3 regions of the Roseovarius sp. M141 genome follow, and region 2 is predicted to be linked to each of the others. Evidence: riboswitches for the same ligand, from Rfam matches in the RefSeq annotation. Region 2 holds a riboswitch; each other region holds the start of a gene.
The links. Region 2 has a riboswitch for cobalamin ahead of FGD77_RS21895 (CbtB domain-containing protein). Riboswitches for the same ligand answer to the same signal wherever they lie in the genome.
Positions count from the first base shown of each region.

Region 1: linked by a shared signal. The riboswitch ahead of FGD77_RS11790 (hypothetical protein) and the one ahead of FGD77_RS21895 (CbtB domain-containing protein) in region 2 are both predicted to bind cobalamin.
Region 3: linked by a shared signal. The riboswitch ahead of FGD77_RS22035 (CbtB domain-containing protein) and the one ahead of FGD77_RS21895 (CbtB domain-containing protein) in region 2 are both predicted to bind cobalamin.

Region 1 covers NZ_VCNH01000008.1:1,591,262-1,594,532, forward strand. Annotated here, with positions in the region: gene FGD77_RS11785 (formate dehydrogenase subunit gamma) at 1-1,006, shown strand, start outside; cobalamin riboswitch at 1,262-1,472, shown strand; gene FGD77_RS11790 (hypothetical protein) at 1,593-1,895, shown strand; gene FGD77_RS11795 (cobalamin-binding protein) at 2,044-2,820, shown strand; gene FGD77_RS11800 (hybrid-cluster NAD(P)-dependent oxidoreductase) at 2,891-3,271, opposite strand, start outside.
Region 2 covers NZ_VCNH01000008.1:3,657,516-3,660,786, forward strand. Annotated here, with positions in the region: gene FGD77_RS21880 (DUF1636 domain-containing protein) at 1-72, opposite strand, end outside; gene FGD77_RS21885 (hypothetical protein) at 139-645, opposite strand; gene FGD77_RS21890 (CbtA family protein) at 642-1,340, opposite strand; gene FGD77_RS21895 (CbtB domain-containing protein) at 1,344-1,526, opposite strand; cobalamin riboswitch at 1,559-1,785, opposite strand; partial or broken gene FGD77_RS21900 (transposase domain-containing protein) at 2,019-2,213, shown strand.
Region 3 covers NZ_VCNH01000009.1:690-3,960, forward strand. Annotated here, with positions in the region: partial or broken gene FGD77_RS22010 (GTP-binding protein) at 1-64, opposite strand, end outside; gene FGD77_RS22565 (hypothetical protein) at 502-738, opposite strand; gene FGD77_RS22025 (CbtA family protein) at 1,006-1,260, opposite strand; gene FGD77_RS22030 (CbtA family protein) at 1,151-1,612, opposite strand; partial or broken gene FGD77_RS22035 (CbtB domain-containing protein) at 1,710-1,893, opposite strand; cobalamin riboswitch at 1,926-2,153, opposite strand; partial or broken gene FGD77_RS22040 (transposase domain-containing protein) at 2,387-2,582, shown strand.

The sequences.
Region 1 (3,271 bases), 2.1 Mb from region 2:
TCCCGAGGCGGCGGCCCCGATCACGGCCCCCCTTGGCACACGAGGCGGGCAATCCGACCCCGACCTGTGGCGCGCGCTGCGCTATGATACGGCGGATGTCACGACCCAATCGCGCGGCCCTGCTGCGACGACGCTCATTCAGGACGGCGGAATGTGGTGGCTGAAATTCCGCGAAGGCCCGCTGTTGATCTACGGCGCGGCCCTGCTGGGGGGCACATTGGTGCTGCTGGCGCTGTTCTACCTGATCCGCGGGCGCATTCGCATCGAGGGCGCGAAAACCGGCCAGACGATCACCCGCTTTAGCGGGGTAGAGCGGTTCGGTCATTGGCTGTTGGCAAGTTCGTTTCTCATCCTTGGCGTGACCGGTCTGATTTCGCTGTTCGGGCGCAAGGTGCTGATACCTGCCTTTGGCCATGATGCGTTCTCGACCCTCGCGATTGGCACCAAATGGGTGCACAATAACGTCTCTTGGGCGTTCATCGTGGCGCTCGTCATCATCTTTGTCTTCTGGGTCGTTCATAATCTGCCTGATCGCACAGACCTGAATTGGCTGGCGAAAGGTGGCGGTATTTTCGGCAGCAGCCATCCGCCTGCCAAGAAATTCAACGCAGGTCAGAAACTGATCTTCTGGTCGGTGATTGTGTTGGGTGGGTCGATTTCGGCGTCGGGCATTTCCCTGCTGTTTCCGTTCGATTTCAACATGTTCGGGCCAACTTTTCATGCACTGAATGAATGGGGCGTGCCGGGCTGGGTCGGGTTGGACCCGCTACACTACCCCCTGTCCCCACAGGAAGAGATGCAATACACGCAGCTTTGGCATGCCATCGTCAGCCTTGTTCTGACCGCCATCATCTTTGCGCATATCTATATCGGCAGCATCGGAATGGAGGGTGCATTCGACGCTATGGGCAGCGGTGACGTGGAAGAGCAATGGGCCCGCGAACACCACAGCCTATGGGTCGAAGAAGTGCAGGAGGCCGAATTGCGTCACGGCAGGGAAACCTAGAATGAAAGCGTTCTTGATAGCATTGGTCGCGTTGGGCGTGATCACAATTGGCGCGAACCAGATATTGAAGTTCGGGAGTTTCTCAGCCGAGGCTGTTTCGGCGTCGACGGCCAATGTCAGAATCCACGACTAGCGCGGCTTTACGCCCGCATCTGGCGGCTGTCTGACCGTGACTGCCGTCCAATTCTGGCTGTGTCGCGGCGTGCCAATCATCACGCGCCAGTCATCAATTGTCTTGAAATCGGCGCACGAGTCTGCGACGAAAGAAGAGATGGTGACGGATCGGTTTTGGCCTGTTCGTCATAATAGGGAACATGGTGCGGGCGCTTGCCCAATTCCGTGACTGCCCCCGCAACTGTAAGCGGTGAGCGATCCTGAGTGACGCCACTGGGCCCCAAAGCCCGGGAAGGTTCAGGACAGCTTTGACCCGCGAGTCAGGAGACCTGCCATCTCCGGTGCCTTCGGCGCCGTAGCCACCTTAACCCGGGCGGGGTGCCTCGGAGAAAGAGCAGAGCGAGATGGACCTGACAGGCCCGAATTCGACCCTGAGCTATCTGTACACCCGCGCCTTTGCGCGGAGGGCGCGATGCAGATTGAACGAACACTTACACAACTTCAGGTGAAACCGTCATCGCCGCAGCGGGCGCGCGAGCTGGGCCAGCTGGGCTATATGCAATGGCTGGGCGGGCTGCCCGGACATGCCGATTACAATGCCGAGGCCGCGCGCGCCTATCTCATGGCGGTGGATTTCATCGAAACCGATCCGACGATCGCCGTTTTTTGCGAACTGCTCTGTGCGTCCATGCGGCAGCCCTTGCAGCCGCTGGATTTGGCCCTGCCCAAGCCTGCGCGGCGCGGTGGCGCACGCGCGCGGCGCAGCTGTCTTTGATCGCATCGTTCGGGGGAGAAGGCTCAGCAAAGCGAAGCAACGTCCTGAAAACCAAAGCACAGCGGCCGGGGGCGTATCCATGTCTCTGGGCGATCGGGTCTGATTGGGGTAGGGCTGGCGGCAACTTTCCCTGCCGGAGCGTTTTGATATGCGCACTTTCCCGCCCGAACGTATCGTCTGCCTGACCGAAGAGACCGTCGAAACGCTGTATCTTCTGGGGCAGGAGGACCGTATCGTCGGGGTGTCCGGCTATGCCGTGCGCCCCGCCCGCGTGCGCTGCGAAAAGCCGCGCGTATCAGCATTTACGTCGGCGGATATCCCGAAAATCATGGCGCTGGAGCCCGATCTGGTGCTGACCTTTTCCGACCTTCAGGCCGACATCGCTGCGGCGCTGTTGCGGCAGGGCGTCACCGTCTTTGGTTACAACCAGCGGGACGTGGCGGGGATCCTTGCCATGATCCGGTCGCTGGGGGCGCTGGTTGGTGTGGCGGATCGCGCCGAAGCGCTGGCCGCCGGATATGAGGCACGGCTGGCTGGGATCGCGGCGCGCGCCAAGGGCCGGGCGCGGCCGGTCGTTTATTTCGAAGAATGGGACGAACCGATGATTTCGGGTATCCGCTGGGTCAGCCAACTGGTCGAGATCGCGGGCGGGCGCGATGCCTTTCCCGAACTATCCGCGCAAAAGGCCGCAAAGGACCGGATCCTGACCTCCCGGCAGGTGATCGACGCGCGGCCCGATATTATCCTGGCCTCATGGTGTGGCAAGAAGGTGCGTCCCGAAAAGATCGCTGCGCGCCCCGGCTGGGACACGATTCCGGCGGTGCGGAACGGGCGCATTCATGAAATCAAGTCGCCGCTGATCCTCCAGCCCGGCCCGGCGGCGTTGACCGACGGGCTGGAGGCAATCTGTGACGCGCTGGGCTAAAGCGTTTCGCCCTAGACCCGGGGCACTCGGTTAAGGTGAAACGCGTGCAACGCTCGTAGGTTGCGCTGCGTTACACCTCGACCGTGACGGGGCCAATCGGATTGGAGCAGCAGGCGAGGATGTATCCGTCGGTGATGTCTTCGTCGGAAATACCGCCGTTATGTACCATATGCACGTCGCCCGATGTCTTGCGGACCTTGCAGGTACCACAGACGCCAAACGTGCATCCCGAGGGGATGTTCAGCCCGTTTGCCTTGGCGGCGGCCAGGATCGTATCGGTCTCGGCCACCTTGGCGGTCACGCCGGACAGGGCAAAGGTGACTTCGGCCCGGATATCCTCGTCCGGTACGACATCGTCGATGGGGGGCGCGTCTGCGGGCACCGCAACAGGCGCCTGAAAGTTCTCCTGATGGTAGTGGTCCATGTCGAAACCCAGACCCTGAAGCGCCTC
Region 2 (3,271 bases):
GGGGCGTGGCGCATCGTCCTGTGGCACCTCGCCAGCGCGGCAAGTCATGCAGACATGCAAGGTAGCGGTCATTGGCGGGTCTCCTTTCTGGAGATCAAAAGGCGCATGGCGGGCTTCCGGTATTCGCTGACGCAACGGTCACTCCTCAACGAAAAGCGTCGTGATGGCGGCAATTGGCGTCCCGTCCACGGCAAGCGGGCCGTGGGTGTTACTGTTCAGCGTGACCAAAACGATCACCTCGCCTTGCGGCAGACGTGGAAGATGCATCCATGCGCCATAAAGACGGCCCAGCTTTTCACCGTTGACATAAACATGCGCATGCCCCTCGCCCGGCACATCCACCAGGCCGACGGCCCGGGGCGTGAAGGTGAAGTTTCCGGTATGAACCTGAAGGTTGTAGCCCTCGATCGGATCGCGGGTCAGCTCAATTGCAATTTCGGGCGCATCGAGTGCGGGCACCTCAAGCGCAGTGGTGTGCGCGATATCATGCGCGCTGCCGCTGTGGCCCTTAGTCATGCCGCCATGCACAGCAGCATAACCGTGATCGTGCCCATCAAAAGTGACCCCACTGCCCGCAGCAAGCGTGAAGCCTATTCCGCCACCGAACACCAGTCCGATGGCGAAAAGACCAAGCGCCCTGTTCATGCGCCAACTCTCGCTGTGTCGTGCGCCTCCTCCCGCCGCCAAAAATAACCGGCGAAGGCGCCCAGCAACACCCACGCGGCCAAACCGACGCCCAAGGCCCGCGCCGCGAAGAGGGCAGCGATTTCTGGTGGCACTGTGCCACTAAAGCTGTCCGGCTCTGGCGCGCCGATCAAATGAGGTGCTGCCAGCAAGACCACGGCCAGACCCCGAAGCGCCCAATTGCGCGCAAACGCAAGCAGCCACAGCGCCACCCCCGCCGACACGACCGTGGCAAACCACCAGACCTGCCTCGCACCCACCTCTGCCGCCGCCACGCCCGGAACCTCGGGCGCAAGCGTAAAGGCCGGGGCAAGGTGGAATGTGACGAAGCCCGCAATGCCCCAGATCATCCCCATGCGCCCATCTATCTGCGCGCCGCGCCCCTCGGCCACTGACATCATCGCCAGCAGGAGCAAGCCATAGCCCGTATAGGTCAGCATCGTGAAGATCACGCTCAGCCCGTCACGAACCGCATCAAACCCCGGCAACACCGGATGCGCGGTGACCGGATCGGCCCCGAAATGCAACAGTTCTCCACGCTCATAAAGCTCCGCATGCAGCAAAACAGGCTGCACGAATGCCAACTGTAGCAGACCGGCAATCAAGCCAGCTACAGCACCAGCGAACAACGCGCTGGTCAAAAATTTAGAGAACATCCGTTAGTGGCAGGGAAAGCCGGTGGCGTGACGCACATCGTGGGCGGCGTCATGCAACGCCGAGGCCTGAACGTGGCCTGTCAGGGTAATAATCGCCAGTCCCAGAACTGCCGCGAAAAGCGCGGGCAATATATCAGCGCGCAACTTGCCATGGGATTGGCCCTGAACTTGGGTCAGTGTAGTCATTGTAGCTCTCCTTACCGTCCACCCGACGGCATCGCGTTTCAATCGTGCTTGGCAGGTCTCCTGGCTCGCGGGTCGTGGCTGTTTGCCCGCCTTCCCCACCGCACCCGTCGTCGGGTTTGGCAAGTGGCATGAGGGGCAACAGCTCACCGCTTACAGTCGCGGGGGCGGCTCCAGCTTCGGGCGGCTGCCCTTACTGAATTCCCTGTTAGGTTCCACACATTTCTGCGCTTTTCGGAACACCAAGCCTGCTCATATAACCAGTTTGGTTTCGCATAGGCAATACGATTTTCGCTGTGTCGCGAAGCCAGACTGTTTCACAAGGAATTTCCGGTGGTAAGGTGTGCAATCTTCCCGGAAGTAAGGTGCTTCATTAGCAAAACTTGTTTGGCAAGACGCATGAGGAGATACTGATTGAAAACGAGCAGAAACACGACCGCGCGGTCATCTCGATGCTACGGCAGGCCGAAGGCGGCGTGCCGCTTGCCAACCTTCGGTCGCAAGAATTATCTCTTCATGGGGCAAAAGGACGGCGGTAAAGTCGCAGCCATCGCCTACACGCTTATCGAAACCGCGCGCATGAACAGCGTCGACCCAGATGTTTGTCTTCACTGAGTGCTCGACCGCGTCGCAGATCACAAGATGCCCCGCCGCGACGACCTCATGCCGTGGGACTGGGCGGCGGAATAAGTGTCAACAACAGTCAGACGGGACGTGTGTGGACGCCGCCAGCTGCCGCCCTCGGGACCGCGATGCTCTCGCTCGGCGCCTGCACAGTGGTTCTGATGTTCGCCAGAGCGTCCGCCCGCCATTGATGGAGTACAGCCGAGCCGAACAGTCAGGGATGGCCGACGAGATTGAAGCGTCACCTGAGGGCGCGATGATGATCGACTGGCTGGCGGATTACGCCGTGACGCGGGACCAGGCACGGGCTTGCGGATGATCTGGACGGACAGGTCGGATATAACCCCCCGTAAAGTAATATGCGGCGGGACCGCCTAGAGATAGGCCCGATTTGTTTCACAAGGTTGCGTTTTCAATCGTACCGCGGGAAATTCCACGCATCTGATAACGCCACACTGCATCATCGCACGCCATGGCCGAAGAGTACCGCGTCAGGGTCACCGGGTCATCCAGCACTGGTCAAGCCAGTCCGAAACGCTACCCGGCCAGCCGCGTGACGCACCGCGCGTGTCGGGATGGTTATCGGAAGTGAGGCGGAAGGAGATCATGGCGCGATGCTGCCACGGTTTTTTTTTCGCAGGGCCGGTTGCAAATCGGTAAGCGTTATATGGCGGTAATCGGTTCCAGCAAACCGCAAGTCGCGTTTTTTTGCACGCGGTGGCCTGTCGCTGCCCGCTTATGCACGCTGGTGCGGTTTTTCTGGTCCGGTGTTGATGTGGCGTTGATGTAAACCGGACAAGCAAAAGCCCGACTGATTAGGTCGGGCTTTAAGCTTTTGATTTAGCGCTGTTATTTGGTTGCGGGAGTAGGATTTGAACCTACGACCTTCAGGTTATGAGCCGAAATATCTGCGATTCCAATAACTTAGATATTTCAGTGACTTACGCGCCAAGCCTTTGATTCCGCGCATTTTCTACTCCGACGACACCCGACATTGACCGGGTTTCACCGTCACCGACCGCGCCAAAACGGTGTATGCGGGTTGAGGTGGCGTTGAGGTGGCCGATCCCTTATCTCACTGGATCATGATCGCGAACGGCCCTGAGCTGCCATTCATCACGGTC
Region 3 (3,271 bases), on a different contig from region 2:
TAGTTTTGCCCGAGCCGAGAAAGCCGGTGATCACGGTCACGGGGATTTTGGCAAGGTCGGTCATTTGGGGGGCCTCCATCGGGGGAATACGGGCAAAGGCTTTTTTGCTTGCGGAAAAACACTGGGGCGTTCACGCCACGGCACAAGGCCATCGGCGGAGGCGGCATAAGCGGCGGCACCTGCAAGGGATTTCGACACTGTCGGCACGGCTCAGCCGTCCATAGATGTAGGTCCATTTTCCGGGCGACGACAGTGCAACAGTCGCCCCTGTGAACAGGCCGACAGGCATTCAACCGGCACGATCTGCACCCTTCCGGCGCACCTGGCTCGGTCAAGGCTGCGTGCAGCAATGCGCCGGGGCGTGGCGCATCGTCCTGTGGCACCTCGCCAGCGCGGCAAGTCATGCAGACATGCAAGGAAGCGGTCATTGGCGGGTCTCCTTTCTGGAGATCAAAAGGCGCATGGCGGGCTTCCGGTATTCGCTGACGCAACGGTCACTCCTCAACGAAAAAGCGTCGTGATGGCGGCAAAAAGCGTCCCGTCCACGGCAAGCGGGCCGTGGGTGTTGCTGTTCAGCGTGACCAAAACGATCACCTCGCCTGGTGGCAGACGTGGAAGATGCATCCATGCGCCATAAAGACGGCCCAGCTTTTCACCGTTGACATAAACATGCGCATGCCCCTCGCCCGGCACATCCACCAGGCCGACGGCCCGGCGTGAAGGTGAAGTTTCCGGCATGAACCTGAAGGTTGTAGCCCTCGATCTGGATCGCGGGGTCAGCTCAATTGCAACCTCGTGGCGCACGGAGTGCGGGGCACCTCAAGCGCAGTGGTGTGCGCGATATCTGCGCGCTGCCGCTGTGGCCCCCCCTTAGTCATGCCGCCATGCACAGCAGCATAACCGTGATCGTGCCCCATCAAAAGTGACCCCACTGCCCGCAGCAAGCGTGAAGCCTATTCCGCCACCGAACACCAGTCCGATGATGAAAAAGACCAAGCGCCCTGTTCATGCGCCAACTCTCGCTGTGTCGTGCGCCTCCTCCCGCCGCCAAAAATAACCGGCGAAGGCGCCCAGCAACACCCACGCGGCCAAACCGACGCCCGCGGCCCGCGCCGCGAAGAGGGCAGCGATTTCTGGTGGCACTGTGCCACTAAAGCTGTCCGGCTCTGGCGCGCCGATCAAATGAGGTGCTGCCAGCAAGACCACGGCCAGACCCCGAAGCGCCCAATTGCGCGCAAACGCAAGCAGCCACAGCGCCACCCCCGCCGACACGACCGTGGCAAAACCACCAGACCTGCCTCGCACCCACCTCTGCCGCCGCCACGCCCGGAACCTCGGGCGCAAGCGTAAAGGCCGGGGCAGGGTGGAATGTGACGAAGCCCGCAATGCCCCAGATCATCCCCATGCGCCCATCTATCTGCGCGCCGCGCCCCTCGGCCACTGACATCATCGCCAGCAGGAGCAAGCCATAGCCCGTATAGGTCAGCATCGTGAAGATCACGCTCAGCCCGTCACGAACCGCATCAAACCCCGGCAACACCGGATGCGCGGTGACCGGATCGGCCCCGAAATGCAACAGTTCTCCACGCTCATAAAGCTCCGCATGCAGCAAAAACAGGCTGCACGAATGCCAACTGTAGCAGACCGGCAATCAAGCCAGCTACAGCACCAGCGAACAACGCGCTGGTCAAAAATTTAGAGAACATCCGTTAGTGGCAGGGAAAGCCGGTGGCGTGACGCACATCGTGGGCGGCGTCATGCAACGCCGGAGGCCTGAACGTGGCCTGTCAGGGTAATAATCGCCAGTCCCAGAACTGCCGCGAAAAGCGCGGGCAATATATCAGCGCGCAACTTGCCATGGGATTGGCCCTGAACTTGGGTCAGTGTAGTCATTGTAGCTCTCCTTACCGTCCACCCGACGGCATCGCGTTTCAATCGTGCTTGGCAGGTCTCCTGGCTCGCGGGTCGTGGCTGTTTGCCCGCCTTCCCCACCGCACCCGTCGTCGGGTTTGGCAAGTGGCATGAGGGGCAACAGCTCACCGCTTACAGTCGCGGGGGCGGCTCCAGCTTCGGGCGGCTGCCCTTACTGAATTCCCCTGTTAGGTTCCACACATTTCTGCGCTTTTCGGAACACCAAGCCTGCTCATATAACCAGTTTGGTTTCGCATAGGCAATACGATTTTCGCTGTGTCGCGAAGCCAGACTGTTTCACAAGGAATTTCCGGTGGTAAGGTGTGCAATCTTCCCGGAAGTAAGGTGCTTCATTAGCAAAACTTGTTTGGCAAGACGCATGAGGAGATACTGATTGAAAACGAGCAGAAACACGACCGCGCGGTCATCTCGATGCTACGGCAGGCCGAAGGCGGCGTGCCGCTTGCCAACCTTCGGTCGCAAGAATTATCTCTTCATGGGGCAAAAAGGACGGCGGTAAAGTCGCAGCCATCGCCTACACGCTTATCGAAACCGCGCGCATGAACAGCGTCGACCCAGATGTTTGTCTTCACTGAGTGCTCGACCGCGTCGCAGATCACAAGATGCCCCGCCGCGACGACCTCATGCCGTGGGACTGGGCGGCGGAATAAGTGTCAACAACAGTCAGACGGGACGTGTGTGGACGCCGCCAGCTGCCGCCCTCGGGACCGCGATGCTCTCGCTCGGCGCCTGCACAGTGGTTCTGATGTTCGCCAGAGCGTCCGCCCGCCATTGATGGAGTACAGCCGAGCCGAACAGTCAGGGATGGCCGACGAGATTGAAGCGTCACCTGAGGGCGCGATGATGATCGACTGGCTGGCGGATTACGCCGTGACGCGGGACCAGGCACGGGCTTGCGGATGATCTGGACGGACAGGTCGGATATAACCCCCGTAAAGTAATATGCGGCGGGACCGCCTAGAGATAGGCCCGATTTGTTTCACAAGGTTGCGTTTTCAATCGGCCGCGGGAAATTCCACGCATCTGATAACGCCACACTGCATCATCGCACGCCATGGCCGAAGAGTACCGCGTCAGGGTCACCGGGTCATCCAGCACTGGTCAAGCCAGTCCGAAACGCTACCCGGCCAGCCGCGTGACGCACCGCGCGTGTCGGGATGGTTATCGGAAGTGAGGCGGAAGGAGATCATGGCGCGATGCTGCCACGGTTTTTTTTCGCAGGGCCGGTTGCAAATCGGTAAGCGTTATATGGCGGTAATCGGTTCCAGCAAACCGCAAGTCGCGTTTTTTTGCACGCGGTGGCCTGTCGCTGCCCGCTTATGCACGCTGGTGCGGTTTT